One region of the Cupriavidus ulmosensis genome, then DNA from elsewhere that is predicted to be linked to it. Evidence: predicted binding sites of a transcription regulator. Region 1 holds the regulator's gene; each other region holds the start of a gene.
The links. Region 1 encodes sigma-54, which starts transcription at its own class of promoters, with help from an activator protein. Its sites were predicted from a motif close to TGGCANGNAANCTGCTTT; they were not measured.

Region 1 (10,316 bases):
AACGCGGCCACAACTTCGCGCTCAACGCGACCTTCGCCGAGGTCGATCCCGCCGCCTACGATGCGCTGGTGATCCCGGGCGGGCGCGCCCCCGAATACCTGCGCCTGAACGAGCGCGTGCTGGAGATCGTGCGCCACTTCGCCGGCGCCGGCAAGCCGATCGCCGCGGTCTGCCACGGCGCGCAACTGCTGGCCGCCGCGGGCGTGCTGGAAGGACGCACCTGCTCGGCCTACCCGGCCTGCGCGCCGGAAGTGCGGCTGGCCGGCGGCAAGTACGCCGACATCCCGGTGGACCAGGCCCATACCGACGGCAACCTCGTGACCGCCCCGGCATGGCCGGCGCACCCGGCCTGGCTGGCGCAGTTCCTTGCGGTGCTGGGCACCCGGATCGTACATTAGAGGCTGCCGGAGGCGGCCCGCGTGCTTGCGTTGCCCGCCGGCCGCGCCGAACGGGAGTCTCCCATGTGCGAAATCTTCATCCGGGCCAATCCGGAGTCGTATCTGTGCCAGTCGCGCTCGCTGCGGCTGCATGGCGTGGCCACCAGCATCCGCCTGGAAAGCCTGTTCTGGGAAGTGCTGGAAACGCTGGCCCGGCGCGACGCCATGAGCGTGGGCCAGCTGATCACGCGGCTGCACGACGAACTGGTGGCCTACCGGGGCGAGGCGGCCAATTTCACGTCCTTCCTGCGCGTGTGCTGCCTGCGCTACCTGATGCTGCAGGGCGAGGGCCGCATCCCGGCCGACCCGCTGGTGCCGATCCGCTCGCTCGACGCGCGCTCGGTGCTCGAAGGCCTGCCGCCGTCGTGGGCCGACGGCGCGGCGAGCGCCACGGCCGCGCCGCGCGCGGCGGCCTGACGGTAGCCTGACCGCGATCCGCGCATTTGCCTGACGGCGGGCATCAGCCCGTCAGCATGCGTTTTTCCGCCGCTTCCAGCGCCTCGGGCTGGCCGCGCAGGACCACGATGTCGCCCGGCTCCAGCACGGTCTCGGGCTGCGGGTCGAACGCGCGGATGCCGCGCCGGCGCACCGCCGTCACCTCCACGCCGATGCGCTCCAGCCCGAGCGTGCCGAGGCTGCGCCCGAGCGCGGTGGCGTCCGGCCCGAGCGAGACCGAGCACAGCCGCACCGACTCGCGCTCCACCATGTCCTCGTCGTCGTCGCGGCCGTGGAAGTAGCCGCGCAGCAGGCTGTAGCGCGCGTCGCGCGCCTGCTGCACGCCGCGCACCACGCGCCGCATCGGCACGCCCAGCAGCACCAGCGCGTGCGAGGCCAGCATCAGGCTGCCTTCGATGATCTCCGGCACCACCTCGGTGGCGCCGGCCTTCTGCAGCACGCCGAGTTCCGAGTCGTCCACCGTGCGCACGATCACCGGCAGCGCCGGCGCGAGCTCCTGCACGTGGTGCAGCACCTTGAGCGCCGACGGCGTGTTGGCGTAGGTGATGATGACCGCCGCGGCGCGGTGCAGGCCGGCGGCGATCAGCGCCTCGCGCCGGCCCGCGTCGCCGTACACCACGGTGTCGCCGGCGCCGGCGGCCTCGCGCACGCGGTCGGGGTCGAGGTCGAGCGCCACGTAGGTGATGCCCTCGCGCTCCAGCATGCGCGCGAGGTTCTGCCCGCTGCGGCCGAAGCCGCAGATGATGGCGTGCTTCTCGGTCTGCAGGCTCTGCACGGCGATGCGCGTCATGTTCAGCGACTGCATCAGCCATTCGTTGGCGGCGAAGCGCAGCACGATGGCGTCGCTGTACTGGATCAGGAACGGCGCGGCCAGCATGGAGAGCAGCATCGAGGCCAGGATGACCTGGGTCAGCACCGGGTCCACCAGGTTGAGGCCGTCGATCTGGTTGAGCAGCACGAAGCCGAACTCGCCGGCCTGCGCCAGCCCCAGCCCGGTGCGGATCGCCACGCCCTGGCGCGAGCCGAACAGGCGCGCCAGCCCGGCGATCAGCAGCAGCTTGAACAGGATCGGCACCACCAGCAGCGCCAGCACCAGCCACAGGTGGTCCAGCACCACGTGGATGTTGAGCAGCATGCCGATGGTGACGAAGAACAGCCCCAGCAGCACGTCGCGGAACGGCTTGATGTCTTCCTCCACCTGGTGGCGGTAGGGCGTCTCGGAGATCAGCATGCCGGCCATGAAGGCGCCCAGCGCCATCGACAGCCCGAGCCGCTCGGTCAGCGCCGCCATGCCCAGCGTGACCAGCAGCAGGTTGAGCATGAACAGTTCCTGCGAGCGGCGCGCGGCCACCACGTGGAACCACCGGCTCATCACTTTCTGGCCGAGGAAGAAGATCACGCTCAGCGCCACCGCGATCTTCACCGTGGCCAGCACCAGCGCCATGACCAGATCGCCGGGGTCGCGCGACAGCGCCGGAATCACGATCAGCAGCGGCACCACGGCCAGGTCCTGGAACAGCAGGATGCTGATGATGTTGCGCCCGTGCTCGCTTTCCAGCTCGAGGCGCTCGGACAGCATCTTGGAGACGATGGCCGTGGACGACATCGCCAGCGCCCCGCCGAGCGCCACCGAGGCCTGCCAGGACAGCGGGAAGGCCCAGTTGAACAGCCAGCTCGCCGGCACCACCGCCAGCATCGACAGCACCACCTGCGAGCCGCCCAGGCCGAACACCTGGCGCTTCATGGCCTTGAGCTTGCCCAGGCTGAACTCCAGCCCGATCGAGAACATCAGGAAGACCACGCCGAATTCGGCCAGGTATTTGGTCTGCGCGGTATCGCTGGCCAGCCCGAGCGCGTGCGGCCCGATCAGGATGCCGACCGCCAGGTAGCCCAGCATCGGCGGCAATTGCAGCATGCGGAAAGCGACCACGCCAAACACGGCGGCGGCCAGCAGCACGAGAGTCAGGTCCAGCGGAGAATGCATCGAAAGGGGTCTGGGTGCGCCGTCCCGCGCCAGGGCCAGGCCCGGCGCGGGCGGCCCTGCCGGCGGGTTGCGGCAGGCGCGGCAGCCGCAACGGCCGCCCCGATCCCCGGAACAGCCAAAGCGCCATCGCATTCGTTGGTATACTTCGTCGCCATGATAGCTAATTTCAATGCGGATCGAGCACTTCGGCTCGCCCGCGACACGCTCCAGACCGAAGCCGAAGCCGTTGCCGCCCTCGCGGGCCGCCTGGACGGCGAGTTCGCGCGCGCCGTCGAGCTCACGCTCGGGTGCACCGGCCGGGTGGTGGTGTCGGGCATGGGCAAGTCCGGGCACATCGGGCGCAAGGTGGCGGCCACGCTGGCCTCGACCGGCACGCCCTCGTTCTTCGTGCACCCCGCCGAGGCCAGCCACGGCGACCTCGGCATGGTCACGCGCGACGACGTGCTGATCGCCTTCTCCAATTCCGGCGAGACCGCCGAGCTGCTGTCGATCGTCCCGATCGTCAAGCGCATCGGCGCCAAGCTGATCTCGGTGACGGGCAATCCGGAATCGGCGCTGGCCAAGCTGGCCGACGCCCACCTCAATGCCGGCGTCGAGAAGGAAGCCTGCCCGCTCAACCTGGCGCCGACCGCGAGCACCACCGCCGCGCTGGCGATGGGCGACGCGCTGGCGGTGGCGGTGCTGGACGCGCGCGGCTTCGGCGAGGAAGACTTCGCCCGCTCGCACCCGGGCGGCGCGCTCGGGCGCAAGCTGCTCACGCACGTGCGCGACGTCATGCGCAGCGGCAACGCCGTGCCCAAGGTACGCGAAAACACGCCGCTGGCCCAGGCGCTGATGGAAATCACCCGCAAGGGCATGGCCATGACCGCCGTGGTGGACCCGGACGAGCGCCTGATCGGCGTGTTCACCGACGGCGACCTGCGCCGCCTGCTGGAGACGCCGCGCGACTGGAAGACCATGCCGATCAGCGAGGTCATGCACCGCTCGCCCCACGCCGTGGGCCCGGACCAGCTCGCCGTGGAAGCGGTGCAGGTGATGGAGGCCAACCGCATCAACCAGATGCTGGTGGTCGACGCCGACGGCCGCCTGGTGGGCGCGCTGCACATCCACGACCTGACCCGCGCCAAGGTCATCTGAGGCCGGCCACGACACATGCGGGAATTCCTGTCCTCCCTCGGCCGGCTCGGCATGCGGCTGCTGCCCCTGCTGCTGATGGCGCTGGTGGCCGGCAGCACGTTCTGGCTGGTGCAGGTCAATTCGCCGCGCGAGGCGCCCGCCGGGCCGGTCGGCGCCAAACACGAGCCGGACTACTACATGGTCCGCTTCTCGGCCACCGAGCTGGCCGAGGACGGCAACACCAAGATGCGCTTCACCGGCGACAAGATGATCCACTTCGCCGACGACCAGACCTACGAAGTGACCAGGCCGGCCATGCGCGCCTACGAGATCGGCCGCCCGCCGGTCACGGGCCATGCCGACCGCGGCACCATGAACGCCGAGGGCTCGGTGGTGGACCTGTTCGGCAACGCCCTGATCGTGCGCGCGCAGGGGCCCGACCCGTCCAAGGACCCACCCATGACGGCCGCCTCCGAGTATTTCCAGGTGCTGGTCAACGACGACATCGTCAAGACCGACAAGGCCGTCAAGCTCACGCGCGGGCCTTCCGTGATGACCGCCAACGGGCTCGTCTTCAACAACGTCACCCGCGAAGTACAATTGCTGGGTAACGTACACGGCACCATCATCACGGTCCCGCCGCCGGCCAGCCCCGCGGCCAGGCCGTGAGCAGGGCCTGACGTGGCCCCACCCGGAAACCGCCAGAGAAACGAAGCCGCCCGCGGGCCACAGCCGTCCGCGCCAACCGCCACCACGCCAATATGAATCCATTCCTGACGACATCGTCCTGTCGCCGCCGCGGCACGGCTGCCCTGATGACGGCCGCGGCCCTCCTCGGCCTGGCGCTGGTCGCGCCGGCCCGCGCCGAGAAGGCCGACCGCGACAAGCCGCTAGTGCTGGAGGCCGACAACGCCAGCTACGACGACGTCAAGCAGGTGTACGTACTGACCGGCAACGTGGTGCTGACCAAGGGCACGATGGTGCTGAAGTCGGACGCGGCGGAAGTGCGCACCGACCCCGAGGGCTACCAGTACGCGGTGGCCACCTCCAAGGGCGGCAAGCAGGCCTACATCCGCCAGAAGCGCGACAACGTCGATGAATACATCGACGGCTGGGGCGACCGCATCGAGTCCGACGGCAAGCAGGACCTGTCCAAGCTGATCGGCCACGCCCGCATGGCGCGCCTGGCCGGCGCCAAGCTGATCGACGAGATCCGCGGCGCGGTGATCACCTACGACAGCCGCAACGAGTTCTACACGGCCACCGGCGGCACCGACAACGCCACCGCGGGCAGCCCGTCAGGGCGCGTGCGCGCGGTGCTGTCGCCGCGCCAGGAGCAGCCCGCCAGCGGCGCCGCCGCCAGCGCGCTGCCGCTCAAGCCCGCGCCGGCCCCCGCCGCCCCCTGACCCCGCCGCAGCCGACCCACGGATTCACGCCTTCATGACCGCTACCTTGACCGAACCGTCGTCCGCGACCAACGTCCTGACCGAAAGCAGCACGCTCGTCGTGCGCCACCTGAAGAAGCGCTACGGCTCGCGCACGGTGGTCAAGGACGTGTCGCTCGACGTGAAGAGCGGCGAGGTGGTGGGCCTGCTCGGCCCCAACGGCGCGGGCAAGACCACCTCGTTCTACATGATCGTCGGGCTGGTGGCGCTGGACGAGGGCGACATCGTGCTCGACGACAAGCACATCAGCGGCCTGGCCATCCACGAGCGCGCCCGCATGGGCCTGTCCTACCTGCCGCAGGAAGCGTCGGTGTTCCGCAAGCTCAACGTGCAGGAGAACATCCGCGCCGTGCTGGAATTGCAGGTCCACGACGGCAAGCCGCTGGCCAAGGCCGAGATCGAGCGGCGCCTGGACACCCTGCTCGACGACCTGCAGATCGCCCACCTGCGCGACAACCCGGCGCTGTCGCTGTCGGGCGGCGAGCGCCGCCGCGTGGAAATCGCGCGCGCGCTGGCCTCCGCGCCGCGCTTCATCCTGCTCGACGAGCCGTTCGCCGGCGTGGACCCGATCGCGGTGGGCGAGATCCAGCGCATCGTCAGCTTCCTCAAGGCGCGCAACATCGGCGTGCTGATCACCGACCACAACGTGCGCGAGACCCTGGGCATCTGCGACCACGCCTACATCATCAGCGAAGGCACGGTGCTGGCGTCCGGACAGCCGGAAGACATCATCGCCAATGAGTCGGTGCGCAAGGTCTACCTGGGCGAGAACTTCCGCATGTAGCCGCGGGAGGGGCACGCGGGGACACCCGCGAGGCGGCGTTCATGCCGCCTTTCGCCCCGCAAACGATCACGGCGACGCCAGCGATAGCAATTTCCGTTCCACCAGTACGGAAGTTGGGCATAAAATAGCTCGCATGAAACCGTCGCTACAGCTCCGCCTCTCGCAACATCTCGCGCTCACGCCGCAACTCCAGCAGTCGATCCGCCTGCTGCAACTGTCCACGCTCGAACTGCAGCAGGAAGTGGAACAGGCCCTGACCGAGAATCCGCTGCTCGAACGCGAGAACGACTGGATCGAAAGCCCGCTGCGCGTGGCCGCCGACGGCTCGGTCAACCTGCAGAGCGCGCCCGCGCCGGCCCCCGCCGACGGCCAGGGCACCAGCGAGAACCGCGCCGACGGCGCCGCCGACAGCGAGGACAGCTACAGCGACAGCGGCGAGGACTACGGCAACGACTGGAGCCTGGACGACTTCGCCCGCCGCCCGCAAGGCGACGAGGACGAAAAGACCCCGATGCAGTTGCGCGACGCGGAGCCCACGCTGCGCGAGCACCTGATGGAGCAGCTCGCCCCGCTGAAGATCTCCATGCGCGACAAGGGCCTGGCCATCTTCCTGATCGAGTCGCTCGACGACGACGGCTACCTGAGCGCCTCGCTCGAGGAAATCTGCACGGAACTGCCCGAGGAGCTCGAATTCGAGCTCGACGAGGTGCACGCCATCCTCACGCTGCTGCAGAGCTTCGACCCCGCCGGCGTGGGCGCGCGCAACGCCGCCGAATGCCTGGCGCTGCAGCTGCGCCGGCTCAAGCATCCGCAGCGCGAGCTGGCCCTGACCATCGTCACCAGCCATCTCGAACTGCTCGCGGTGCGCGACTACACGCGCCTGAAGAAGGCGCTGCAGGTCGACGAGGCCGACCTCAAGGCCGCGCACGAGCTGATCCGCTCGCTCGCGCCCTACCCCGGCCATGCCTACAGCCGCCCCGAGGCCGACTTCGTCGTGCCCGACGTGTTCGTGCGGAAAATGAGCGGCGGCTGGATCGCGCAGCTCAACCCGGATGTGATGCCGCGGCTACGCATCAACGACATGTACGCGCAGATCCTGCGCGGCGCAAAAGGCGACTCCGGCGCGGCCGGGCTGCAGCAGAAGCTGCAGGAAGCGCGCTGGCTCATCAAGAATATCCAGCAGCGCTTCGACACCATATTGCGCGTCGCACAAGCGATTGTCGAACGTCAAAAGAACTTCTTCACCCACGGGGAAATTGCGATGCGCCCCTTGGTTTTGCGGGAGATTGCCGATACACTGGGTTTACACGAGTCCACCATCTCTCGGGTGACAACCAATAAATACATGGCAACGCCGATGGGGACTTTCGAGCTGAAGTACTTCTTCGGCAGTCACGTATCCACGGAAACCGGCGGCGCGGCCTCATCAACGGCAATCAGGGCGTTGATCAAGCAACTCATAGGAGCCGAAGACCCCAGGAACCCCCTGTCGGACAGCAGGATCGCCGAACTGCTCGGCGAGCAAGGCTTCGTGGTGGCCCGGCGAACCGTGGCCAAATACCGTGAAGCGCTGAAAATCCCTGCCGTCAATCTCCGCAAGACTTTGTAGCCGAGCCGCACCGCCTGCCTGGTGTGGCTCTTTCAGAAGGAGAAACGCTATGAACTTCAAGATCAGTGGACACCACTTGGACATCACGCCCCCGCTGCGTGAGTACGTGGAAACGAAACTGGAGCGTATCGTCAGGCATTTCGATCAAGTCATTGGCGTAAGCGTGCTGCTCTCTGTCGACAATACAAAAGAAAAGGACCGGCGGCAGTATGCGGAAATCAATCTACATCTCAAGGGCAAGGACATCTTTGTCGAGGCGCATCACGAAGACCTGTATGCCGCCATCGACGCACTGGTCGACAAGCTCGACCGGCAGGTGATTCGCCACAAGGATCGCGTGCAGAGCCACGACCGCGACGCGGTCAAGTACCAGATGGCCGCATCGCAGATGCAGCAATGACCGTGCCTGGCGGCCCGCCAAGGGGGCCGCCGGTGTCAGTCCCTTGAACCAGAACAAGCCGCGCCCGTTGCGCGGCTTTTTTGCGCCGTCCGCTTTCGTGTCCACCCTCGCGCCGGCGGCCGTTGCGCAATGCCACAAGGGGATTCCGCAACGCCCCGCCGCCGGTGTATGCTGCGCAATACATGAACGGTGGTTCAGCGATTCCGGGCATGCGCGCGGCACCGCTTCCGCGCACGGGCTATTGCGATGCACAAGGCGGGGGCGGGCCTGCTCTATAATGGCCAGACGCCCGACACCGGCATGGGACAACCGGTGCAATGCGGGTATGAGCCGGCACCAGCCTTTTCATCCCCTTTTTGCCTGGCGCGCCCCCCTGCCGGCCCCGGGCCTGCTTACTAGAAAAACCTGCGCATTCCACATGAATCGTTTGGCTAAATTGCTGCCACCCGGCAACATCAACCTCGACGTCAGCGTCACCAGCAAGAAGCGGGTGTTCGAACAGGCCGGGCTCCTCTTCGAGAACAACCACGGCGTAGCGCGCGCCACCGTGACCGACAACCTGTTTGCCCGCGAATCGCTGGGCTCGACCGGCCTCGGCGCCGGCGTGGCCATTCCGCACGGCCGCATCAAGGGCCTGAAGCAGCCGCTGGCCGGCTTCATGCGCCTGGCCGAGCCGATCCCGTTCGAGTCGCCGGACGGCAAGCCGGTATCGCTGCTGATCTTCCTGCTGGTGCCCGAGCAGGCCACCCAGCAACACCTGGAAATCCTCTCCGAGATCGCCCAGCTGCTGTCCGACCGCGAGATGCGCGAAGGACTCGCCACCCTGCCCACTTCCGATGCCGTGCACCAGTTGCTGACGCAATGGCATCCCTGATCCGCCTGGGCAGCCGCCACCCGGCACGCCGGGCGACGGCCCGCCCGGCCTGAAAGCCCGTCCCCCGAAAGTAGCCGCATGGAACTCACTGGCGTCACCTCGCAGTCGATCTTCGACGACAACGCAGCCGACATCAAACTCTCCTGGGTTGCTGGGCTGGAAGGCGCGGACCGCGCCTTCGACGTCGAGTTCGCGCGCGAAGCCACCTCCGCCGCCGACCTCGTCGGCCACCTGAACCTGATCCACCCGAACCGGATCCAGGTGCTCGGCAAGCCGGAGATCACCTACTACCAGCGCCTCGACGACGAGATGCGCAAGCGCCAGATGGGCGAGCTGATCCTGCTCGAGCCGCCGTTCCTGGTGATCGCCGACGGCATGGAGCCGCCGCCCGACCTGGAACTGCGCTGCACGCGCTCGTCCACGCCGCTGTTCACCACGCCGGTGTCCTCGGCCGCGGTGATCGACCACCTGCGACTCTATCTCTCGCGGATCTCCGCGCCGCGCGTGACCATGCACGGCGTGTTCCTCGACATCCTCGGCATGGGCGTGCTGATCATGGGCGAGTCGGGCCTGGGCAAGAGCGAGCTCGGCCTGGAACTGATCTCGCGCGGACACGGGCTGGTGGCCGACGACGCGGTGGACTTCGTGCGCCTGGGGCCGGACTTCATCGAAGGCCGCTGCCCGCCGCTGCTGCAGAACCTGCTCGAGGTGCGCGGACTGGGCCTGCTCGACATCAAGACCATCTTCGGCGAGACCGCGGTGCGCCGGAAGATGAAGATGAAGCTGGTGGTGCAGCTCGTGCGCCGCAACGACGGCGAGTTCGAGCGCCTGCCGCTCGATTCGCAATACCTCGACGTGCTCGGCCTGCCGATCCACATGGTCAAGATCCAGGTGGCGGCCGGCCGCAACCTCGCCGTGCTGGTCGAGGCCGCCGTGCGCAACACCATCCTGCGCCTGCGCGGCATCGACACGCTGCGCGACTTCATGGACCGCCAGCGCGCGGCGATGCAGGCCGACGTGGTCGCGCGCGGCCAGGGCCGGCTGCTCTGAAGCGCCGGGAGCGCGGGCGCGCGCGCGCAGAAAGCGCGCCCGCCCCGCGCGGTTTTTCATTTGCTTACATTGCTTGCGGGTCCAGGCCGTCAACGGCTTTGGGACATCGTCCGTTTTGTGCTGTAATGGGCATCGAGCCCACCCCGAGCCGCCGCGCCGAC
Region 2 (10,316 bases), on a different contig from region 1:
GGCGGCACATTCAGCGGCGTGATCGGCGGCATGGGCGGCCTGACGCTTGGCGGCGGCACACAGACCTTGTCCGGCCTGAATACCTACGCCGGCACCACCACGGTCAACGCCGGCACCCTGGCATTGACGGGCGCGGGCAGCATTGCAAGCTCCGGCGGACTGATCAACAACGGCAGCTTCGACATTTCCGGCACGACGGGCGGCGCGGCGGTGCGCGCACTGTCGGGCAGCGGCACCGTGGCATTGGGCAGCCAGACGCTGACGGTCAACAATGCCGCGGGCACATTCAGCGGCGCGATTGGCGGCACCGGCGGCCTCACGCTCGATGGCGGCACGCAGACGCTGTCCGGCGTGAACACCTACACCGGCGCCACCACCATCAACGCCGGCACGCTGGCCCTGGCCGGCGCGGGCCGCCTGGCCGCGGATACCGGCGTGGCGCTGGCGGGTACCGGCGCGAGGCTGGACCTGTCCGCCGGCGGCAGCCAGTCCGTGGGACACCTCTCTGGCGTGGGGGGAAGCCAGGTGGCGCTGGGCACCAATACGCTCACGCTGACCGACAACACCTCGCAAACGTTCGGCGGCAGCCTGGCCGGTACCGGTGGCCTGATCAAGCAAGGCAGCGGCACGCTCACGCTCAACGGCACCAACAGCGCCTTCGCCGGCACCACGACCGTGGCGGGCGGCGCGCTGGCCGTGGGTGACGCGGCCAACGCCAATGCGACGCTCGGCGGCAACGTGCTGGTCAACGCGCCTGGCACGCTGCGCGGCCACGGCACAGTGTTGGGCAATGTCGACAACAGCGGCTTCGTGGCGCCGGGCGGCTCCATCGGCACGCTGTCGGTCGGCGGCAACTATGCCCAGGCGGCGAGTGGCACCCTGTCGATCGAAGTCAGTCCGACGGACGCGTCGCAACTGCGCGTGAGCGGTTCCGCCGCGCTGGGCGGCACGTTGGCTGTGGTGTTCACGCCGGGTACCTACTCGGCGCGACAGTACACGGTATTGAGCGCGGCAAATGGCGTGACGGGCCGCTTTGCCAACGTCACCACGGCAACCGCCGGAGCCAGCCTCGGCACGCTGCAGCCGTCCGTCACCTATGGTCTTGGCGACGTTGCCCTGACCTTGGCGGCGACCTCGCCGACAGACCCGTTGGTGGTGGCGCCTGCCAACACGTCGATCTATACGGCGCTTGGCACGACGGCGCTCTCGCAGGCGCAGGGCGCCAGCGCGACGCTGCTCGAGCGGCTGGCCAATGTGCAGCACGGCCTGGAGACGTCCAGGGACGTGTGGATCAAGGCCAACGGCACCCGCAACAAGGTGGGCGGCACCGGCAGCGCGCCGGGGTTCCAGACACACGCCTACGGTTTCCTGGCCGGCGCCGACGGGCAGCTCGGCAGTGCCACGGTCGGCGCTGCCGGCGGCTACACGCATACGTCCATCGGCGAGGATGGCACCGGGTCCTCCGGCGACATCGATACGCTGCGGCTGGCGCTTTATGGCAACCAGCCCGTGGGCGTGGTCAACCTGTCGGCCACGTTGGGTTATGGGCTGGATTTCCTGTCGCAGAAGCGGCCGTTTGCCGGGCTGGGCACGGCCGAGGGCGACCATATCGGCCACGAATTCACGGCGGCGATGCAGGCGAGCCTGCCCATGCAGGCCGGCGGATTCGTGCTGACGCCGCAAGCGGGCCTGCGCTATGCCTACATCCGCGCCAATGGCTTCGGCGAGAGCGGTGCCGGCGGCCAGAACCTGCAAGTGGATGCGGACAACGCGCGCAGCCTGCAGCCCTACGTCGGCGTGGCGCTCGACAAAGCCTTTGGCGATGCCGCGCGCCCCGTCAACGTGCAGCTGCGCCTGGGCTATGCGCACGAAGCGTTGGGCGGGGGCCGCGTTGCGCTGGTGCAAAGCCAGGATGGCACCGTGTTCGCCGCCCCGGGGACGGACCTGCCACGCTCGTTCCTGACCACTGGCGCCAGCGTCAGCCTGCTGGCGTCGAAGGCGACTACCGTGGCGCTGGGGGTGGATGCGGTGCTCAATACCGGCCACGTGTCGGCGCAGTCGGTGCACGTGCGCGTCGACCACCGGTTCTGAACCGTGGCGCCCGGCAATCGCCACCAGCCGTTCGTTCCGCAGCAGGTTGCGATGCCGACGCCTCTCGACAAGACGGGCTGCTGCCCGGGCGCCAGGGCGGGCGTGTGAACGCTGGAAATCCCTGGCGTCATCCTTGCAGTTCAGGCGTTGCAAGCCATTCGCGTCCCTTGAGCATGCCCTGCCAGTAGAGCGGCGGCAGGATGCGCTCCTTGAGCCACCACGCCAGCCGCGAGGGCCGCGTGCCATCGATGAGCCAGCGCGGAAAGCTCGGCGCGACCTTGCCGCCGTAGGTGAACTCGGCCAGGACGATCTTGCCGCGCTCCACCGTCAACGGGCAGGAGCCGTAGCCGTCGTAGCGCGCTTCGCCCCTGGCCTCGCCGCGCGTGGCCAGCACGTTGTGCGCGACCACCGGGGCTTGTTTGCGCGCGGCGGCGGCCGTCTTGGCATTCGACATGTTGCCGGCATCGCCCAGCCCGAAAATATTGTCGAACCGCTTGTGGCGCAGCGTTGCCGGATCGACGTCGACCCAGCCGGCGGCATCCGCCAGCGGGCTGACCCGGATGAAATCCGGCGCCTTTTGTGGCGGCACGGCGTGCAGCATGTCGAATTCGCGCTCCACCATCTCCGGCGCGCCGTTGGCCACGGCGCGCCGGAACGTCGCCCGCCGCGCGGCGCCGTCTACCTTCACCAGCGTCTCGCCGAAGTTCAGGGCGATGCCGTAGCGCTCCACGTACTGCATCAGCGCCGGCACGTAGTCGGCTACGCCGAACAGCACGTTGCCGGCGTTGCAGAAATCCATGTCCACGCGGTCAAGCATGCCGGCGCGGCGCCACGCGTCCGCGGACAGGTACATGGCCTTCTGCGGCGCGCCCGCGCACTTGATCGGCATGGGCGGCTGCGTGAACAGCGCCTTGCCGCCGCCCTTGCGGGTCAGCTCGCGCACGAGATGCCAGGTGTAGGGAGCGAGGTCATAGCGGTAGTTGGAGGTCACGCCGTTGCGGCCCAGCGTTTCGGGCAGGCCTTCGATCGCCTCCCAGTCCAGCTTGAGTCCGGGGCACACCACGAGCTGGTCGTACTTCACCACGCGGCAACCGTCGAGGATGACGGTATTGTGCTCGGGCTCGAAGGCCGCCACGGCCGCCTTGATCCAGGCCACGCCGCGCGGCAGCACCGAAGCCATGGTGCGAGCCGTATGGGCCGGCTCGAAGACCCCGCCGCCCACCAGCGTCCAGCCGGGCTGGTAGTAGTGGATATCCGCGGGGTCGATGATGGCGACGTCGAGCCCGGGCCTGCGTGCCAGCAGGCTCGATGCCACCGCGATTCCCGCGGCGCCGCCGCCGATGACGACGACGGCATGGCTGGCGTCGGCAATGTCCGTTGGCGTGCGGCCGCCATTGGCAATGCGCCTGACCACGCCCTTGAGCTGGTAGCCGGCGGCCGCGGCGCGCTCGATGATGTCCGGCAGGGGCCGGTGCGTGGCTTGCGACAAGGCCCACAGCGTGGCCGACCGCATGCCGGTGCGGCAGTAGGCCAGCACCGGCTTCGGCAGGCTGTCCATGAGCCTGCCGAACGCCTGCGCCTGTTCGTCGCCTACCTTGCCCGACTCCACCGGCAGGTAGTGCGCCTGGAGGCCGAGCAGGGAGGCATTGCGCTCGATTTCCTGGAAGCCGGGCTGGTCGGGGCCTTCGCCGTCGGGGCGGTTGCAGATCAGCGAACGAAAGCCGCTGGCGGCGAGAGTATGTACGTCGTCGGGAAGAATCTGCGGGCTGACCGACAGTTCACTGGTGAGGGCGCGGGGTTGCATGGTCTGTCTGTTCCTTCTGGGGCGGGTGGCTCAGAGCAAGTTGAGGGGTATCTTCAGGTAGCGCACGCCGTTGTCCTCCGGCGGCGGCAATTCGCCGGCGCGCATGTTGACCTGGACCGAGGGCAGGATCAGCACGGGCATCGAGAGAGTGGCGTCGCGCGCCTGGCGCATGGCGACGAACTCTTCTTCGCTGATGCCGTCGCGCACGTGGATGTTGTGCGCGCGCTCGTCCGCGATCGTGGTCGCATATTGCATTTCCCGTCCGCCCGGCTGGTAGTCGTGGCACATGTACAGGCGGGTGTCCGGCGGCAGGCTCAGCACCTTGTTGATGGAGCGGTACAGCGTGCGCGCGTCGCCGCCGGGGAAGTCGCAGCGGGCGGTGCCGTAGTCGGGCATGAACAGCGTGTCGCCGACGAAGGCGGCGGTGTCCGTGCCATCGCCGATCACATAGGTCATGCAGGCCGGCGTATGCCCCGGCGTGTGCATGGCGAGTGCCTGCAGTTCGCCGATGCGGAAGGCGTCGCCGTCGTGCAGCAGCAGGTCGAACTGGTGGCCGTCGCGCGCGAAGTCGGCGCCGCTGTTGAACAGCTCGCCGAACACCTGCTGCACGGTGGTGATGTGGCTGCCGATGGCGGTCTGCCCGCCCAGCCGCTCCTTGAGGTACGGGGCGGCCGAGAGGTGGTCGGCGTGTACGTGGGTCTCCAGGATCCAGCGCACGGTCGCGCCCAGTTCCCGCACGCGCCCGACGATGCGGTCCGCGCTGGCGGTGCGGGTGCGCCCCGACTTCGGGTCATAGTCCAGCACGCTGTCGATCAGCGCGCATTGCAGGCTGGTGCGGTCCAGCACGAGGTAGCTGAGGGTCGAGGTGTCGGGATCGAAGAAGGCTTCGATCTCCATTTGCGAGGTACGGGGCTCGGTCGGCGTCATGCGTTGTCGATTTGGGGTTGAGACGGGATCGGCTCCCCTGTCTCAAGACTCGTGCCAACGGCGAGGTGTGCCGCAAGGTGCTGATTTTCTTGTGATTTCCATGTGCGCCATGCCGGATTGCGCGCTGCCGGGCGCCAGGCGGCGCTGCCACTTGGCAGTGATGGCAGGATTTGGCAGAATGGCACCTTCCCGATGCCGGCATGATGCCGGCCCGCCGCCAGCCCCAGGCTCCCCCCCAATGGATCCCCAAGCCAGTCTCCAGGCTCTCCTCTCCTATCTGGAGCAGGAAAGCCAGCCGATGATCGTCCTCGACACCGACTACCGCATCCTGGCCGCCAACACCGCCTACCGGAGGCAGTTCGGCGCCGTCCAGCGCCCCTACCTGGGCCAGCCCTGCTATCGGATTTCGCATGGCTACGACGTGCCGTGCGACCAGGCCGGCGAGCACTGCCCGATGCGCAAGGCCTTCGAGACGCGCGGCCCGGACCGCGTCCTGCACATCCACCACACGCCGCGCGGGCCGGAGCACGTGAATGTCGAACTGCGCCCGATCCTCGACGAGGACCAGCGGATCGTTGCCTACGTCGAGCGGCTGAGCACCGTGCGCAGCGCATCGGCCCGGCCGAGCGCGGAAGGGCTGGTGGGCCGCTCGGAGGCGTTCAACGCGGCGCTGGAGGCCGTGCAGCGCGTGGCGCCGTCTTCGCTGCCGGTGCTGCTGCTGGGCGAATCGGGCACCGGCAAGGAAATGTTCGCGCACGCGGTGCACGAGGCCAGCGCCCGCGCCGGCGGGCCGTTCGTCGTGGTGGACTGCTCGGGCCTGACCGAGTCCCTGTTCGAGAGCGAGTTGTTCGGCTACGAAAAGGGGGCATTTACGGGGGCGCTCACGCGCAAGCCGGGCCTGGTCGAGACGGCCGAGGGCGGCACGCTGTTCCTCGACGAAATGGGCGACGTGCCGCTGTCGATGCAGGTCAAGCTGCTGCGGCTGATCGAATCCGGCACCTACCGGCGCGTGGGGAGCGTGGAAACGCGGCGGGCGGACTTCCGGCTGGTCGCGGCCACGCACAAGCCGCTCGAGCAGATGGTCAGCCAGGGACTGTTCCGGCAGGACCTTTTCTTCCGGATCGCCGCCTTCCCGATCCACCTGCCGGCGCTGCGCGAGCGGCTTGGCGACATCGCGCTGCTGGCTGAATCGATCCTGCAGCGCGGCGGCGGGCTGCGGGACCAGCTTCACCTGAGTGCGGAGGCGCTGGCGTGGATGCGCGCGTACCACTGGCCCGGCAACATCCGCGAACTGCGCAACGTGCTGGACCGCGCGCGCCTTTATGCCGATGACGGCGTCATCCGCGTGAAGGACCTGCCACCGGGGCTGGGCGAGCCGGTTCTGGCGCCGGTGGCCAGGCGCCACATGCCGGGCGCCCGGGAAAGCGACGACGAGGCATTGCGCGAACGGGTGCGCAGTTTCAAGGGCACGCGGCGCGCGCTTGCCCACGCGCTGGGCATGAGCGAGCGCAGCCTGTATCGCCGGCTCAAGGAACTGGGCATCGGCTGAGCCGCGCTTCGTCGGCAGCTGGCATTTCCCTGCCAGCGCACTGCCATTCACTGCCACCGCTGGCAGCACTGACACCCGGCTGACAGCCCCGCCGTGCCGGCGTTGCCACGCCATTTCCGCGCAAGTGATTGTTTTGTCTGCCCTTTCGGCCCACGCGCCGGGATGGCACGGAACTTGTTCATATGCCGTCATGAACGATCCCGATCAAAACCTGTTACGTCACCTGTGCTGGATCCTGGCGATCAAGATGCTGCTGCTGGCGAGCCTCTGGCTGGCCTTCGTCGCCGGGCAGCGCGTGCCGGTCGACGCCGCCGCCGCTTCCGCGCACCTGCGCTCCGCGCCCATCGTGTCCAGCCACACACGCCTGCAAGGAGCCCGTCCGTGATTTCGGAACAACTGGTGGACCTTTCCCGGCTGCAGTTCGCCGCCACCGCTCTCTATCATTTTCTGTTCGTCCCGCTCACGCTGGGCATGGTATGGCTCCTCGTCATCATGGAGACCGTCTATGTCATGACCGGCAAGGTGGTCTGGAAGGACATGACCCGCTTCTGGGGCAAGCTGTTCGGCATCAACTTCGCGCTGGGCGTGACCACGGGCATCACGCTCGAATTCCAGTTCGGCACGAACTGGGCCTACTACTCGCACTACGTGGGCGACATCTTCGGCGCGCCGCTGGCGATCGAGGGGCTGATGGCGTTCTTCCTCGAATCCACGTTCATCGGCCTGTTCTTCTTCGGCTGGGACCGCCTCTCGCGCGTCGAGCACCTCGTCGTGACCAGCCTGATGGCGCTCGGCACCAACCTGTCGGCGCTGTGGATCCTGATCGCCAACGGGTGGATGCAGAACCCCGTCGGCGCCGAATTCAACTGGCAGACGATGCGCATGGAGATGACCGACTTCTGGGCCATCGTCTTCAATCCCGACGCGCAGGCCAAGTTCGTGCACACGGTGTCGGCCGGCTATGTGACCGGGGCGATGTTCGTGCTGTCGGTGTCGGCCTGGTACCTTCTGCGCGGGCGCGACGTGGAGTTCGCCAAGCGCAGCTTCCGCGTGGCGGCGGCGTTCGGGCTGGCCAGCGTCTGCTCGGTCATCGTGCTGGGCGATGAAAGCGGCTACACGGTCGGCGAGGCGCAGCAGACCAAGATGGCCGCGATCGAGGCCATGTGGGAGACGGAGCCCGCGCCTGCGTCGTTCAACGTGGTGGCCGGCATCAACGAGGCCGCGCAGCGCAATGACTGGGCGGTGCGGATTCCCTGGGTCATGGGCCTGATCGGCACCCGGTCGGCCACCAGGGAGATCCCGGGCATTCACGAGATCCAGGCGCGCAACCGCGAGCGGATCCGCAACGGCATCGAAGCGGTGACCGCGCTGGAGACGCTGCGCAGCCATCGCGACGATGCGCGTGCGCTGGCGACCTTGAAGCGGCATCAGGCCGACCTTGGCTTCGGCCTGCTGCTCAAGCGCTATGCGACGGACGTGCGCCAGGCCACGCCGGCCATGATCGAGCGCGCCGTGCGCGACACCATTCCCCGCGTCACGCCGATGTTCTGGGCGTTCCGCGTCATGGTGGGCCTGGGCTTTGCCATGCTGGCGCTGTTCGCCCTGTCGTTCTGGACGACCCTGAAGGGCCGGTTCCGCTCGCGCCCGTGGCTGCTGCGCTGGGCGATCTGGATGCTGCCGGCGCCGTGGCTGGCCTGCGAGCTGGGCTGGTTCGTCGCCGAGTACGGCCGCCAGCCGTGGACCATCTATGGCGTGCTGCCCACGCACCTGAGCGTCTCCACCCTGAGCGCGGCCAGCCTGTATGGCTCGCTGGCGGGCTTCGTCGGCTTCTACACCGTGCTGCTGGTCGTCGAGATCTATCTGATGGTCAAGTTTGCGCGGCAGGGGCCGGGCAGTCTCGGCACCGGGCGCTACGAGCGCGAGCCCGTCCACGTCCACGCGCACGCATAAGGAGAACCGGATGTTCGACTACACCACCCTGAAGCTGGTCTGGTGGCTCCTCGTCGGCGTGCTGCTCGTCGGCTTCGCCGTCATGGACGGGCACGACATGGGCGTCGGCACGCTGCTGCCCTTCGTCGGCCACGGCGACGAAGAACGGCGCGTCGTCATCAACACGGTCGGCCCGCACTGGGACGGCAACCAGGTCTGGTTCATCACCGGGGGGGGCGCCATCTTCGCGGCCTGGCCGCTGGTCTATGCCACGGCGTTCAGCGGTTTCTACTGGGCCATGCTTGCCGTGCTGTGGGCATTGTTCTTCCGCCCGGTCGGCTTCGACTATCGCAGCAAGATCCATGATCCGCGCTGGCGCCGCACATGGGACTGGGGCCTGTTCATCGGCGGCGCCGTGCCACCGCTGATCTTCGGCGTGGCGTTCGGCAACCTGCTGCTGGGCGTGCCGTTCCATTTCGACGCGTACATGGTCTCCACCTACACGGGCAGCTTCTGGGGCCTGCTCAACCCCTTCGCCCTGCTCGCCGGCTTGGTCAGCAGCGCCATGATCACCATGCACGGCGCCGCGTACCTTGCCCACCGCACGCAGGGACGGCTGCAGGCGCGCGCGGTGCGCGCCAACGGCTGGGCGGCCCTGGTCATGTGCGTGGCCTTTGTCGCCGCGGGGCTGTGGGTCGGCAAGCTAGACGGATACCGGATCGTCTCGGCGCTCGATACGGCCGCCGTCGCGGATCCGACCGCCAAGGCCGTCGTGCGCGAGGCCGGCGGCTGGCTGGCCAACTATGCGCGCGTGCCCGCGCTGTGGCTGCTGCCCTTGCTAGGCGTGGCGGGCGCGCTGGCCGGCGCCTGGCTCCAGCGCGCGCGGCGCACGCTGGCCGCGTTCGTGGCCACCGGCCTGAGCATGACCGGCGTGATCGGCACGGCGGGGGCGAGCATGTTCCCGTTCGTCATGCCATCCAGCAGCGTGCCGGCCCACAGCCTGACGGTCTGGGACAGCGTGTCCAGCCAGCTGACGCTGACGATCATGCTGGGCGCGACCGTCCTGTTCATGCCGCTGGTGATCGGATACACGTCCTGGGCTTATCGCGTCATGCGCGGCAAGGTCACCGTGGAATACGTCAAAGCCAACGAGCATAGCGCCTACTGACATCAACGGAGTTTGCGAATGTGGTACTTCAGCTGGGTTCTCGGCGTGGGCTTTGCTGTCCTGCTCGCCATCATGAACGCCATGTGGGGCGAGAACGAGGAGGCGCGCCGCGCCAGCCGGGAAGAGCACGTATGAGCCCGCGGGCGAAAGCGCAGCGGCCCGGCATGCACTGGCCGGCATTGCTGGCGGGCGTCGCCGTCATGCTGGTCGTCAGCGTCGATCCCCGCGCGCTGATTTCGGCGAGTCCCGGCCGCACGCATCTTGCCGCGGCCCTGCTGTGCTGGGCCATGAGCGCGGCACTGGTGCGCGGTGTCGGCTTTGTCCCGGCGCACCCGGCGGGACGCTGGCTGCTCTCCGCCTGGGCGAGCGCGGCGGCGCTGGCCGGCTGCCTTGCCGCGCGCTTCGTGTAGTCTCCCGGCCCCGATCGTGTCCCCGATCGTGTCCCCGATCGTGTCCCCGATCGTGTCCCCGATCCCGTCCCCCTCGATCCCGACCTTGAACAGATGGAAAACGTCGTTGCCAACAGTGCGGCACTAGGTGCCGTCGTCGGCCTCATCCTGGCGCTTACCGGCGCGGGCGGCGCCATTCTCGCCGTCCCTCTGCTGCTTTTCGTCCTGCATCTGAGCGTGGCCCAGGCCGCGCCGGTTGCCTTGCTCGCGGTGGGCCTGTCCGCAGCCGTCGGGGCCTTGCTCGGACTGCGCGCCGGCATTGTGCGCTACCGCGCCGCCTTGCTGATGGCCGTGTCCGGCACGCTGTTCTCGCCCGTCGGCCTATGGTTCGCGCATCGCCTGCCGAACGGACCGTTGACGCTGCTCTTCGCCGCGGTGCTGGCGTTCGTGGCATTGCGC
Region 3 (10,316 bases), 1.0 Mb from region 1:
CTTGTGGCGGATCTTGTATTTCACGATGTGGCGAGGCCGGCGCGACCACCACGGAGTTCAGGCAGCCAGCAGCGGCACGAGGAAATCCCGGCTGATGCCATTGCCGAGGTCGCCGATGCGCTCCAGGAAACTGGTCAGGTAGGCGTGCAGGCCGACGGCGAAGATGTCGTCGATGCGCGCGTATTTCAGGTCGGCGTGGAGTTTACCAGCCTGCCGCTCGGTCTCCGACGAATGCTGGTTGCCCACCAGCGCCAGGATCGACACCACCTCGTCCATGCTCGACACCAGCGAGCGCGGCATGTCCGGGCGCAGCACCAGCAGCTCGGCCACGCGCTCGGGCGTGATCACCGTGCGGTAGATCTTGCGGTAGACCTCGAAGCCCGACACCGAGCGCAGCACCGCCGCCCAGTGATAGAAGTCGTTGGCGTCGCGGTTGGGGTCGCTGTCGTCCACGGTGCTGGCCTGGAACTTCACGTCGAGAATGCGCGCGGTGTTGTCGGCGCGCTCGAGGAAGGTGCCCAGCCGCATGAAGTGGAAGGCGTCGTCCTTGAGCATGGTGCCGAACTGCACGCCGCGCGCCAGGTGCGAGCGGAACTTGACCCACTCGAAGAACTGCGCCGGGTCCTCGCGCAGCACGCCGTCGGCGATCATGCGCTGCACTTCCAGCCAGGTGGTGTTGATGGTCTCCCACACCTCGGTGGTGAGCGAGCCGCGCACCGCGCGCGCGTTCTCGCGCGCCGCGCGCAGGCAACTCATGATCGACGACGCGTTGGTCATGTCGCGCACCATGAAGTCGATCACGTCGTCGCGCGTGAGCAGGCCGTACTTGTGGTCGAACACGGTGGTCAGCTCGGAAATGTCGAGCATCGCCCACCAGCCCTGCTCCGCCACCTCCGCCGATTGCGGCAGCAGCGAAGTCTGGTAATTCACGTCGAGCATGCGCGCGGTGTTCTCCGCGCGTTCGGTATAGCGCGCCATCCAGAACAGATGGTCGGCGGTGCGGCTTAGCATGGTCGGTCCCCTCGTACTGCGCGGTTCGTCCGCGCCGGCCGCGCTGGCAGCGGCGGCGGCGCGGGTCATCTCAAGCATTCGTTGCGCGCGCGGCGCTCAGCGCTCCAGCACCCAGGTGTCCTTGGTGCCGCCGCCCTGCGACGAATTGACCACCAGCGAGCCCTCGCGCAGCGCCACGCGCGTGAGCCCGCCGGGCACCATGCGCACGTCCTTGCCAGACAGCACGAACGGCCGCAGGTCGATGTGACGCGGCGCGATGCCGGACTCCACGTAGGTCGGGCAGGTCGACAGCGCCAGCGTGGGCTGGGCGATGTACTGCTCGGGGCGCGAGCGCACCACCTCGCGGAAGGTGTCGATCTCCGCGCGCGTGGCGGCCGGGCCCACCAGCATGCCGTAGCCGCCGGCGCCGTGGGTTTCCTTGACCACCAGCTGGTCCATGTGGTCGAGCACGTATTGCAGGTCGTCGGGGCGCCGGCACATGTAGGTCGGCACGTTGTTGAGGATGGCTTCCTCGCCCAGGTAGAAGCGGATCATGTCCGGCACGTAGGGGTAGATCGACTTGTCGTCGGCCACGCCGGTGCCGATGGCGTTGCAGATGGTCACGTTGCCGGCGCGGTAGACCGACAGCAGCCCGGCCGCGCCGAGCGTGGAGTCGGGGCGGAACACCAGCGGGTCGAGGAAGTCGTCGTCGACGCGGCGGTAAATCACGTCGATGCGCTGCGGCCCCTGCGTGGTGCGCATGTAGAGGTGCTCGTCCTGCACGAACAGGTCGCTGCCCTCGACCAGCTCCACGCCCATCTGCTGGGCCAGGAACGCATGCTCGAAATAGGCGGAGTTGTACATGCCGGGCGTGAGCACCACCACGGTCGGATCGGCGATGCTCTGCGGCGACACGCTGCGCAGCATGTCGAGCAGCAGGTCGGGATAGTGGGCCACCGGCGCCACGCGGTTGCGCGCGAACAGGTCCGGGAACAGCCGCATCATCATCTTGCGGTTTTCCAGCATGTAGGACACGCCGGAGGGCACGCGCAGGTTGTCTTCCAGCACGTAGAACTCGCCCTCGCCCGCGCGCACCACGTCGATGCCGGCCACGTGGGCATAGATGTCGCGCGGCACGTCGATGCCGAGCATCTCGGGCCGGTACTGGGCGTTGTTGTAGATCTGGTCGGGCGGGATCACGCCCGCGCGGATGATGTCCTGGCCGTGGTAGATGTCGTGGATGAAGCGGTTCAGCGCCGACACGCGCTGGCGCAGGCCGCGCTCCAGCGTGGCCCATTCGCTGGCCGGGAAGATCCGCGGAATCACGTCGAACGGGATGGTCCGCTCGGTGCCGCTGTTGGACTCGTCCTTGTCGCCGTAGACGGCGAAGGTGATGCCCACGCGCCGGAAGATCAGGTCCGCTTCCGCGCGCTTGTTGCCCATCGTCCCTTCGGACTGCCGCGCCAGCCACTCCGCAAACTGCTTGTAGTGCGCGCGCACCGCGCCTGCCGGCAGGGCCTGCCCCGCGTGGATTGCTGCCGCCACGCCATCTTGCCAATCGAGCATCTCGTCGAAAAACCGCGCCGCCATGATGGCCGTTCCCCCATGATTTGGGCGCCGCTCAGCCTGCCGGCGATCCCGTTTTGATTGGCTTGTTCTTCCCGGCACAGCATTTCGAGGCCACCACCCGGGGCCCGGCGGTCAAGGCCGCGGGCCATGCGTCGAAGTGCTGTCCTAACTGGGATGATACCCATGACCGCGAAAGCCGCAAGCAGCAGGCGTTCGCGCCATCGCAAGGGAATGTAGCAAGATGTCTGCCAGCCCGCGCGTGCGCGGCGCAAAAGCGCCCGCGGAGGCCGGCGAGGGCTCAGCGTGCCGCGGCGGTGGCGGGGACTTCGGCCAGGATGCGCTGCACCAGCGCCTCGGGCGGCTGCCGGATGTCGAGCACCAGCGCGTCGCGCGGCTCCTCCAGCGTGTCGAACTGGCTCTGCAGCAGGGCCGGGTTGAAGAAATGGTCGCTGCGCCCGGACAGGCGCCCGCCGATCACGGCGGCGTCGCCCTTCATGTAGACGAAGGTCACGCCGCCGTCGGGCGGGGTCAGGCGGTCGCGGTAGGCCTGGCGCAGCGCGGAGCAGGTAAACACATGGGTGCGGCCCTCGGCGCGGGCCGTGTCGATGGCCGCGCGCAGCGCGCCCAGCCAGGGCCAGCGGTCTTCGTCGGTCAGCGGGATGCCGTTGTGCATCTTCTCCTTGTTGGCCGCGCTGTGGAATTCATCGGCATCATGGAAGCCGCAATGCAGGGTCTTGGCCAGCAACTGGCCGACCGTGGTCTTGCCGCTGCCGGAAACGCCCATCAGGATGTAGATCATGTCTGCTCCAGCGATCGTGTTCGGATGGTTGTCCCATCCTTGTCGGTAGTCCCCGCGCCGCGCCGGGCGGTTTCTGGCGAACCGCACGGCCATGCAGCCATGCCAGGACCTGGCATGCACCGGCTCGGGGCTGCCTTGCCCGCCAGGCGGCGGGCAAGGCCACAAAAAAGAGGAAAGCGGCCTGGGGGCGCGGACTATTGTGCGACGGCCGCGGCGGTTTGGACAGCGCCGGGCGCGTCGGCCTCGGACAGGTCGAGCGCGCTGCCGCCCTCCTCCGCGGTGCGCGCGTGGCGGCGGAACAGGCCGAACAGGCCGCGGCCGACGCTGAAGCGGGCGAAGTCGTCATCGGGCGACGGCGCCAGCGCGCGCGCCGCGAGGCCGGACGCGCCATCCGCGCCGCCGAGCCATTCCAGCGTGCCGGCCACGGCGTCCACGCGGATGCGGTCGCCGTCGCGCACGCGCGCCAGCGGGCCGCCCGCAAGTGCTTCCGGGCCCACATGAATCACGGCCGGCACCTTGCCGGACGCGCCCGACATGCGGCCGTCCGTCACCAGCGCCACCTTGTGGCCGGCGTCCTGCAGCGAGCCGAGCACCGGCGTGAGGCGGTGCAGCTCCGGCATGCCGTTGGCGTTGGGGCCCTGGAAGCGCACCACCGCGACCACGTCGCCGGTCAGCTCGCCCGCCTCGAAGGCGGCCTGCAGCCCTTCCTGCGAATCGAACACGCGCGCCGGCGCCTCCACCACGCGGTGCTCCGGCGCCACCGCCGAGACCTTGATCATGCCGCGCCCGAGATTGCCGCGCAGCAGGCGCAGCCCGCCCTCGGGCGAGAACGGCGCGGCCGCGCTGGCCAGCACCGCGGCGTCGCCGCTGGCGGCGGGGCCGTCGCGCCAGCGCAGCGCGCCGCCGGTCATGACCGGCTCCTGCGTGTAGCGCGCCAGCCCGCGCCCGGCCACGGTCTGCACGTCTTCGTGCAGCAGCCCGGCTTCGAGCAGCTGACCGATCACGTAGGCCACGCCGCCGGCGGCGTGGAAATGGTTGACGTCGGCCGAGCCGTTCGGATAGACCCGCGCCAGCAGCGGCGTGATGCGCGACAGGCGGTCGAAATCGTCCCAGTCGATCACGATCCCGGCCGCGCGCGCCATCGCCACCAGGTGGATGGTGTGGTTGGTCGAGCCGCCGGTGGCCAGCAGGCCGACGATGGCGTTGACCACGGCGCGCTCGTCGACGATGCGCGCCAGCGGCAGGTAGTCCGGGCCGCGCGCGGAGAGCGCCAGCGCGCGCTGCGCGGCGGCCGCGGTGAGCGCGTCGCGCAGGCCGCTGTCGGGATGGACGAAGGCCGCGCCCGGCATGTGCAGGCCCATGATCTCCATCAGGAACTGGTTGCTGTTGGCGGTGCCGTAGAAGGTGCAGGTGCCGGCGCCGTGATAGGCCTCGCATTCCGCTTCCAGCAGCGCCTCGCGGCCGACCTGCCCGGTCGCGTAGAGCTGGCGCACGCGCGCCTTTTCCTTGTTCGACAGGCCCGTGGCCATCGGCCCGGCCGGCACGAACACCACCGGCAGGTGGCCGAACTGGAGCGCGCCCATCAGCAGGCCCGGCACGATCTTGTCGCACACGCCGAGCATCACCGCGGCGTCGAAAGTGTTGTGCGACAGCGATACGGCCGTGGCCATCGCGATCGCGTCGCGCGAGAACAGCGACAGCTCCATGCCCGGGTTGCCCTGCGTGATGCCGTCGCACATCGCCGGCACGCCGCCCGCCACCTGCGCCACCGCGCCCACCGCGCGCGCGGCCTCGCGGATCACGCCGGGATAGCGCTCGTAGGGCTGGTGGGCCGACAGCATGTCGTTGTAGGCCGTGACGATGCCCAGGTTGGCGGCATGCTCGACGCGCAGCTTGAGCTTGTCATGCGCGGGCAGCGCCGCGAGGCCGTGCGCCAGGTTGGCGCAGGACAGCCCGCGCAGCGGCCCCAGCTCCCGCTGGGCGCGCTCGCAGCGCGCCAGGTAGGCGGCGCGGCTGCGCTGGCTGCGCGCGGCCACGCGCGCGGTGACGGCCTGCACTTCGGAATGGAGGGCTTGCGACATTCGTGGGAGTTCCTGATGGTGTGTCCGGTGGTTCCGTGAACGTTTTTTTGTGTAGATTTTCTACATTATATCGAAAGACTTTCGCCGCGCACCCCGTCAGCACATCACAAAGCGGCGAAAGCACGGCATATTCCGGCTCCATAGGTGAAATCCCTAGCCATCCCCGAGCGCGGCGCCGGGCGAATCGCAGCGCGAATTCTGTAGAATATCTACATTCCCAATCGAACCCCAAGCCCGCGCGATCCCGGCAGCCATGTCCGGCGCGCGCGGGCACGAGAGATCCCGCCTGCCGACATGCGCGAACGAATCCTTGCCGTCTACGACACGCTCCGCCCCTCCGAACGCCGCCTGGCCGACTACGTGGCGCGCCACGGCGCCAGCGTGATCCGCCTGTCCATGCCCGAGCTGGCCGAGCGCGCCGGCGTGTCGCAGCCGACCATCGCGCGCTTCTGCGCCGCGCTCGGCTACGACGGCTTCCGCGAGTTCAAGCTGCAGTTCGCGCAGAACGTGGGCGGCGGCACGCCCTTCGTGCACCAGGACGTCAAGGCCGAGGACCGCCCCGCCGACATCGCCGGCAAGGTGTTCGACCGCACCATCGCCACGCTGATGACGGTGCGCAACGCGCTCTCGGCGGACCAGATCGAGCACGGCATCAAGCTGCTCGCCGCCGCGCACCGCATCGAGTTCTACGGCTGCGGCAACTCGGGCATCGTCGCGCTGGACATCCAGCACAAGTTCTTCCGCCTCGGCATTCCCACCACCGCGTATTCGGACTCGCACGTGTTCAGCATGTCGGCCGCGCTGCTGGGCCCCGGCGACGTGGCGGTGCTGGTGTCCAACAGCGGCCGCACCTGGGACATGCTGGCCGCCGCCACGCTGGCGCGCGCCAGCGGCGCCAGCGTGCTGGCGCTGACGCACAGCGGCTCGCCGCTGGCCAAGCTGGCCGACGTCTGCGTGTTCTCCGACGTGGAGGAAGACAGCGAGGTCTACACGCCGATGACCTCGCGCATCTGCCACCTGGTGCTGGGCGACGTGCTCGCCGCCGGCGTGGCGCTCGAGCGCGCCGACATCGTCTCCGCCGGCCTGCAGCGCGCCAAGGCGCACCTGCGCGAGCGCCGCATCGCGCAGGCCGAGCCGGCCCGGGTCAAGGGGGTCCAGGCCGGGGTTCAGGCCGGCCCCCAGGCGGGGGCTCGGGCGCAGGATCGCCAGGATCGGGCGCAACCGGCGCCGCGCGCCAGTAGCGCCGCTCGTGCTGCCGGTAAGCCCGCAGCACGTAGGCCGCGCCGCGCGTCGTGAGCTGGACCGCGCCGGTTTCGTCGCTGCGGTAGCGCGCGATCCCGCGCGAGGCATAGCGCGCCCACACGTCGGCGCGCGGATGCCGGTAGCGGTTGCGGTAGCCAAGCTGGAACAGCGCCAGCTCCGGCGACATCACCGCCAGGAACGACGCGCCCGACGAGGTGCCGCTGCCGTGGTGCGGCGCCTGCAGGAAGTCCGCGCGCAGGTCCTGCGCCGGCAGGCGCGCCAGCAAGGCAGCCTCGTCGCGCCGGCCGATGTCGCCGGTCAGCAGCAGGCTGCGCGCGCTGCCCGCCACCTTGAGCACGCACGAGCGCGCATTGCTGTCGAGCGCGGTATTGCCCGCCGCCGCCGGCAGCGGATGCAGCATCGAGAATGCCACGCCGTCCCATTGCCACCGCTGCCCCGCCGCGCATGGCCGCGCTGGCGGCGGCGCCACGCCGTCGGGCGGCGCCAGCAGCGGATGCCCGGCCGGCGCGGCGGTCAGCAGGTCGCGCACCGGCAGCGCCGCCATCACGTCGCGCGCGCCGCCGGCATGGTCGGCGTCTTCATGGCTGATGACCAGGCGGTCGAGCGCGCGCACGCCGGCGCCGCGCAGATACGGCGCGATCACGCGCGCGCCGGCGCTGTTGCCGGGCTGCGCCGCGCCGGCGCCCCAGCCGTAGGCCGGCCCGGCGTCGTACAGCAGCACGCGCGAGCGCGTCTCCACCAGCACCGCCGTGCCCTGCCCGATGTCGAGCGCCGTGGCGCGGAACTCGCCATGCGCGACCGGCTGCCGCCCCGCCACCACCATCGGCAGCAGCAGCGCCACGCCATGCAGGCGCGCGCGCAGCCCGCAGCGCAGCGGGGCCAGCAACAGCAGCGCGCCGAGCGTGGCCAGCGCGCCGGCCAGCGGCCCCGCGCGCGCCGCCTGCCAGACCGCCCACGGCGGTGCCGCCAGCGCCTCCAGCGCGGCCGCCAGCCACGCCAGCAGCAGATGGGCCGGCGCCAGCAGCCAGCCCGCCAGCGGCGCGGGCATGGCCGCGGCCAGCAGCGCCAGCGGCGTGACCACCAGGCTGACCAGCGGGATCGCCACCGCGTTGGCCAGCGGCGAGATCACCGAGACCTGCCCGAACAGCAGCAGCGTCAGCGGCACCAGCCCGATCGTCACCACCCACTGCGTGCGCGCGGCCTGCGCCAGCGCGTGGCGCAGCCGCGGCCAGCGCGCGGCGCCCGGCCCGCGCGCCGGCCGGGCGGCAGCCAGGAAAATCACGCCCACCGCGCCGAACGACAGCCAGAAGCCGGGCGCCAGCACCGCCCACGGATCGAGCGCGACCGCCGCGAACGCGGCCCACGCCAGCACCAGCGAGGCCGGCGGCGCGCGCCCGCTCCACAGCGCCAGCGCCGCCACCGCCAGCATCGACACGGTACGCTGCGCCGGCACCTGCATGCCCGCCAGCAGGCCGTAGGCGAAAGCCGCCAGCACCGCCGCCACCAGCGCCGCGCGCCGCGCCGGCCACCACAGCGGCAGGGGCCGGCGCAGCCAATGCCCCAGGCCTAGCGAATGCCGCCACAGCCAGTGGACCAGCGCGCCGCACAGGCCCGAGATCATGGTGATGTGCAGGCCCGAGATGCTGATCAGGTGGCCGATGCCGGTGCGCGTGAACAAGGTCCAGTCGCGCGGCTGGATGCCGCGCTGGTCGCCCACCACCAGCGCCGCCAGCACCGGGCCGAAGCGCGCGCCGGCGGGCAGGCTGGCGAGCACGTGGTCGCGCACGCGCGCGCGCCAGCGCGCGATGCGCCATTCCAGCCGCTCGCCCACGGCCTCGCGCGGCGGAGCGCGCTCGGCGCGCACGTAGCCGGTGGCGCCGAGCCCGGCCGCCAGCAGCCAGAATTCGTAGTCGAAGCCGTGCGGGTTGGCCAGCCCGTGCGGCCGCGTCAGGCGCAGCGCGAAGACGCGCCGCTGGCCCGGCAGCAGGCCGTCCGGCGCGTCCTCCCAGCCGAGCACGACGCGCGGCGGCAGGCGCGGCGCGGGGCGCCCACCGCCGGCCGGCGCATCGGGTGCGGCGTCGGGTGCGGTATCGGAGGCGAGATAGGACACGGTATCGCGTGAAATCCCGGGCACGGCATCGGGCGCAAATTCGAAGCGCTGCCCGCGCGCGGCCGGCGCGGGCAGCCCCGCGACCACGCCGCTCACGACGAGGTCGATGCCTTCGAGCGCCGGCGCCAGCCGCTCGCCGAGCCGCGCGTCCGCGCGCCACGCCGACCAGCCGAAGCCGGCCAGCACGGAAAACGCGCACAGGGCCGCGCGCGCCCGGGCCGGATGCCGGGCGCGCAGCAGGACCGCGAGCAGCGCCGCCAGCAGGCCCGCCGCCGCCAGCGCCCAGCCGGCCCCGCGGCCCGGCAGCGCGCCTTGCTGCTGCAGCCACCAGCTTCCCGCCACGAAGGCGATCAGGACCAGACGCATGCGGATTCCCGGACGAATTCACCAGGGTCCGTTTATACGGCCGGCGCGCGGCGGAAAACTTGTCAGGAAGAAACGGAAAGGTTGCCGTTTGTGTCGGCGGGCTTGTCGGTGGGCTGGTCGGCGAACGAGTCGGCGGACAAAGCGCCGGCCGGGAACATGGTGGCCTCGAATGCCGCCAGGCGCGGCAGCGCGGCCACCGAGTTGCGCCACATCGCCTGCGCCAGCGCGGGCGCGCCGATGCCGCGCAGCTCGCCCAGCGCCCGCGCCACGCCGGCCGTTTCGGCGGGCGTGTTGCGCGCCTTGTGCTGCTCGCCGAACTGGTCGTCGGACAGCCAGGCGGGCGCGATGTCGGGCGCGTCGGTCTCCAGCACGATGGCCTCGAGCGGCAGTTCCTGCGCCAAACGCCGGATCTGCTTCGCGCGGCTGAAGGTCATGTTGCCGCCGAAGCCCAGCTTCAGGCCCTGGTCGACGAAGCCCCGCGCCTGCTGCGGGCTGCCGTTGAACGCATGGGCGATACCCTGGCGCACGCCCGCGCGGCGCAGCTGCGCCGCCACCTGGTCCTGCGACTTGCGCACGTGCAGCAGCACCGGCAGGTCGAACTCGCGCGCGAGCTTGAGCTGCTCGCCGTAGATCCAGGCCTGGTGCTGCGCGTCGAGCCCGGGCACGAAGAAATCGAGGCCGATCTCGCCGATGCCGACGAAGCGCGGATCGTCCAGCGAGGCCGCCACCTCGCGCCGCAGCGCATCGAGATCGGCCTGCCCGGCGCCGGGCGTGTAGAGCGGATGGATGCCGAGCGCGTAGACGCAGCCCGCGTGGCGCCGCGCCAGCGCGCGCACCGCGGCGAAGTTCGACACCGCCACCGCCGGCAGCACGATGCCGCTCACGCCGGCCGCGGCCGCGGCCGCCGCGACGGCGTCGCGGTCGGCGTCGAACTCGGCGGCGTCGAGATGGCAGTGGGTGTCGATCCACATGGGCGGCGGCGTCCTGCGCGCTTCAGCGCTCGCGGTGCAGGTGCCCGTCGCGCAGGCGCAGCACGCGGTCGCAGCGGCTGGCGAGGTCGAGGTCGTGGGTCACGATCACGAAGCTGGTGCCGAGCGTGCGCGACAGTTCCAGCATCAGGTCGTAGACGCCGCCCGCG

Region 2: cydP (cytochrome oxidase putative small subunit CydP) is a predicted target of sigma-54. The motif match lies at 6,535-6,552, and genes of this name have one in related genera.
Region 3: ACWTPI_RS06900 (circularly permuted type 2 ATP-grasp protein) is a predicted target of sigma-54. The motif match lies at 2,793-2,810, and genes of this name have one in related genera.

Annotation. Positions count from the first base shown of each region.
Region 1 is NZ_CDRMWP010000001.1:492,201-502,516, reverse strand. It holds gene ACWTPI_RS02285 (DJ-1/PfpI family protein) at 1-398, shown strand, start outside; gene ACWTPI_RS02280 (ribbon-helix-helix domain-containing protein) at 462-854, shown strand; gene ACWTPI_RS02275 (cation:proton antiporter domain-containing protein) at 898-2,877, opposite strand; gene ACWTPI_RS02270 (KpsF/GutQ family sugar-phosphate isomerase) at 3,031-4,014, shown strand; gene lptC (LPS export ABC transporter periplasmic protein LptC) at 4,030-4,662, shown strand; gene lptA (lipopolysaccharide transport periplasmic protein LptA) at 4,755-5,399, shown strand; gene lptB (LPS export ABC transporter ATP-binding protein) at 5,434-6,222, shown strand; gene ACWTPI_RS02250 (RNA polymerase factor sigma-54) at 6,356-7,831, shown strand; gene hpf (ribosome hibernation-promoting factor, HPF/YfiA family) at 7,881-8,231, shown strand; gene ptsN (PTS IIA-like nitrogen regulatory protein PtsN) at 8,650-9,105, shown strand; gene hprK (HPr(Ser) kinase/phosphatase) at 9,184-10,155, shown strand.
Region 2 is NZ_CDRMWP010000002.1:808,161-818,476, reverse strand. It holds gene ACWTPI_RS23515 (autotransporter outer membrane beta-barrel domain-containing protein) at 1-2,091, shown strand, start outside; gene ACWTPI_RS23510 (TIGR01244 family sulfur transferase) at 2,219-3,895, opposite strand; gene ACWTPI_RS23505 (MBL fold metallo-hydrolase) at 3,926-4,822, opposite strand; gene fisR (sigma 54-dependent transcription regulator FisR) at 5,061-6,371, shown strand; gene cydP (cytochrome oxidase putative small subunit CydP) at 6,562-6,756, shown strand; gene ACWTPI_RS23490 (cytochrome ubiquinol oxidase subunit I) at 6,753-8,321, shown strand; gene cydB (cytochrome d ubiquinol oxidase subunit II) at 8,332-9,468, shown strand; gene cydX (cytochrome bd-I oxidase subunit CydX) at 9,487-9,603, shown strand; gene ACWTPI_RS23475 (cyd operon YbgE family protein) at 9,633-9,878, shown strand; gene ACWTPI_RS23470 (sulfite exporter TauE/SafE family protein) at 9,972-10,316, shown strand, end outside.
Region 3 is NZ_CDRMWP010000001.1:1,496,498-1,506,813, reverse strand. It holds gene ACWTPI_RS06910 (transglutaminase family protein) at 1-24, opposite strand, end outside; gene ACWTPI_RS06905 (alpha-E domain-containing protein) at 58-1,011, opposite strand; gene ACWTPI_RS06900 (circularly permuted type 2 ATP-grasp protein) at 1,108-2,580, opposite strand; gene ACWTPI_RS06895 (gluconokinase) at 2,858-3,358, opposite strand; gene edd (phosphogluconate dehydratase) at 3,553-5,439, opposite strand; gene ACWTPI_RS06885 (MurR/RpiR family transcriptional regulator) at 5,734-6,735, shown strand; partial or broken gene ACWTPI_RS06880 (DNA internalization-related competence protein ComEC/Rec2) at 6,758-9,178, opposite strand; gene ACWTPI_RS06875 (TatD family hydrolase) at 9,241-10,149, opposite strand; gene lolD (lipoprotein-releasing ABC transporter ATP-binding protein LolD) at 10,172-10,316, opposite strand, start outside.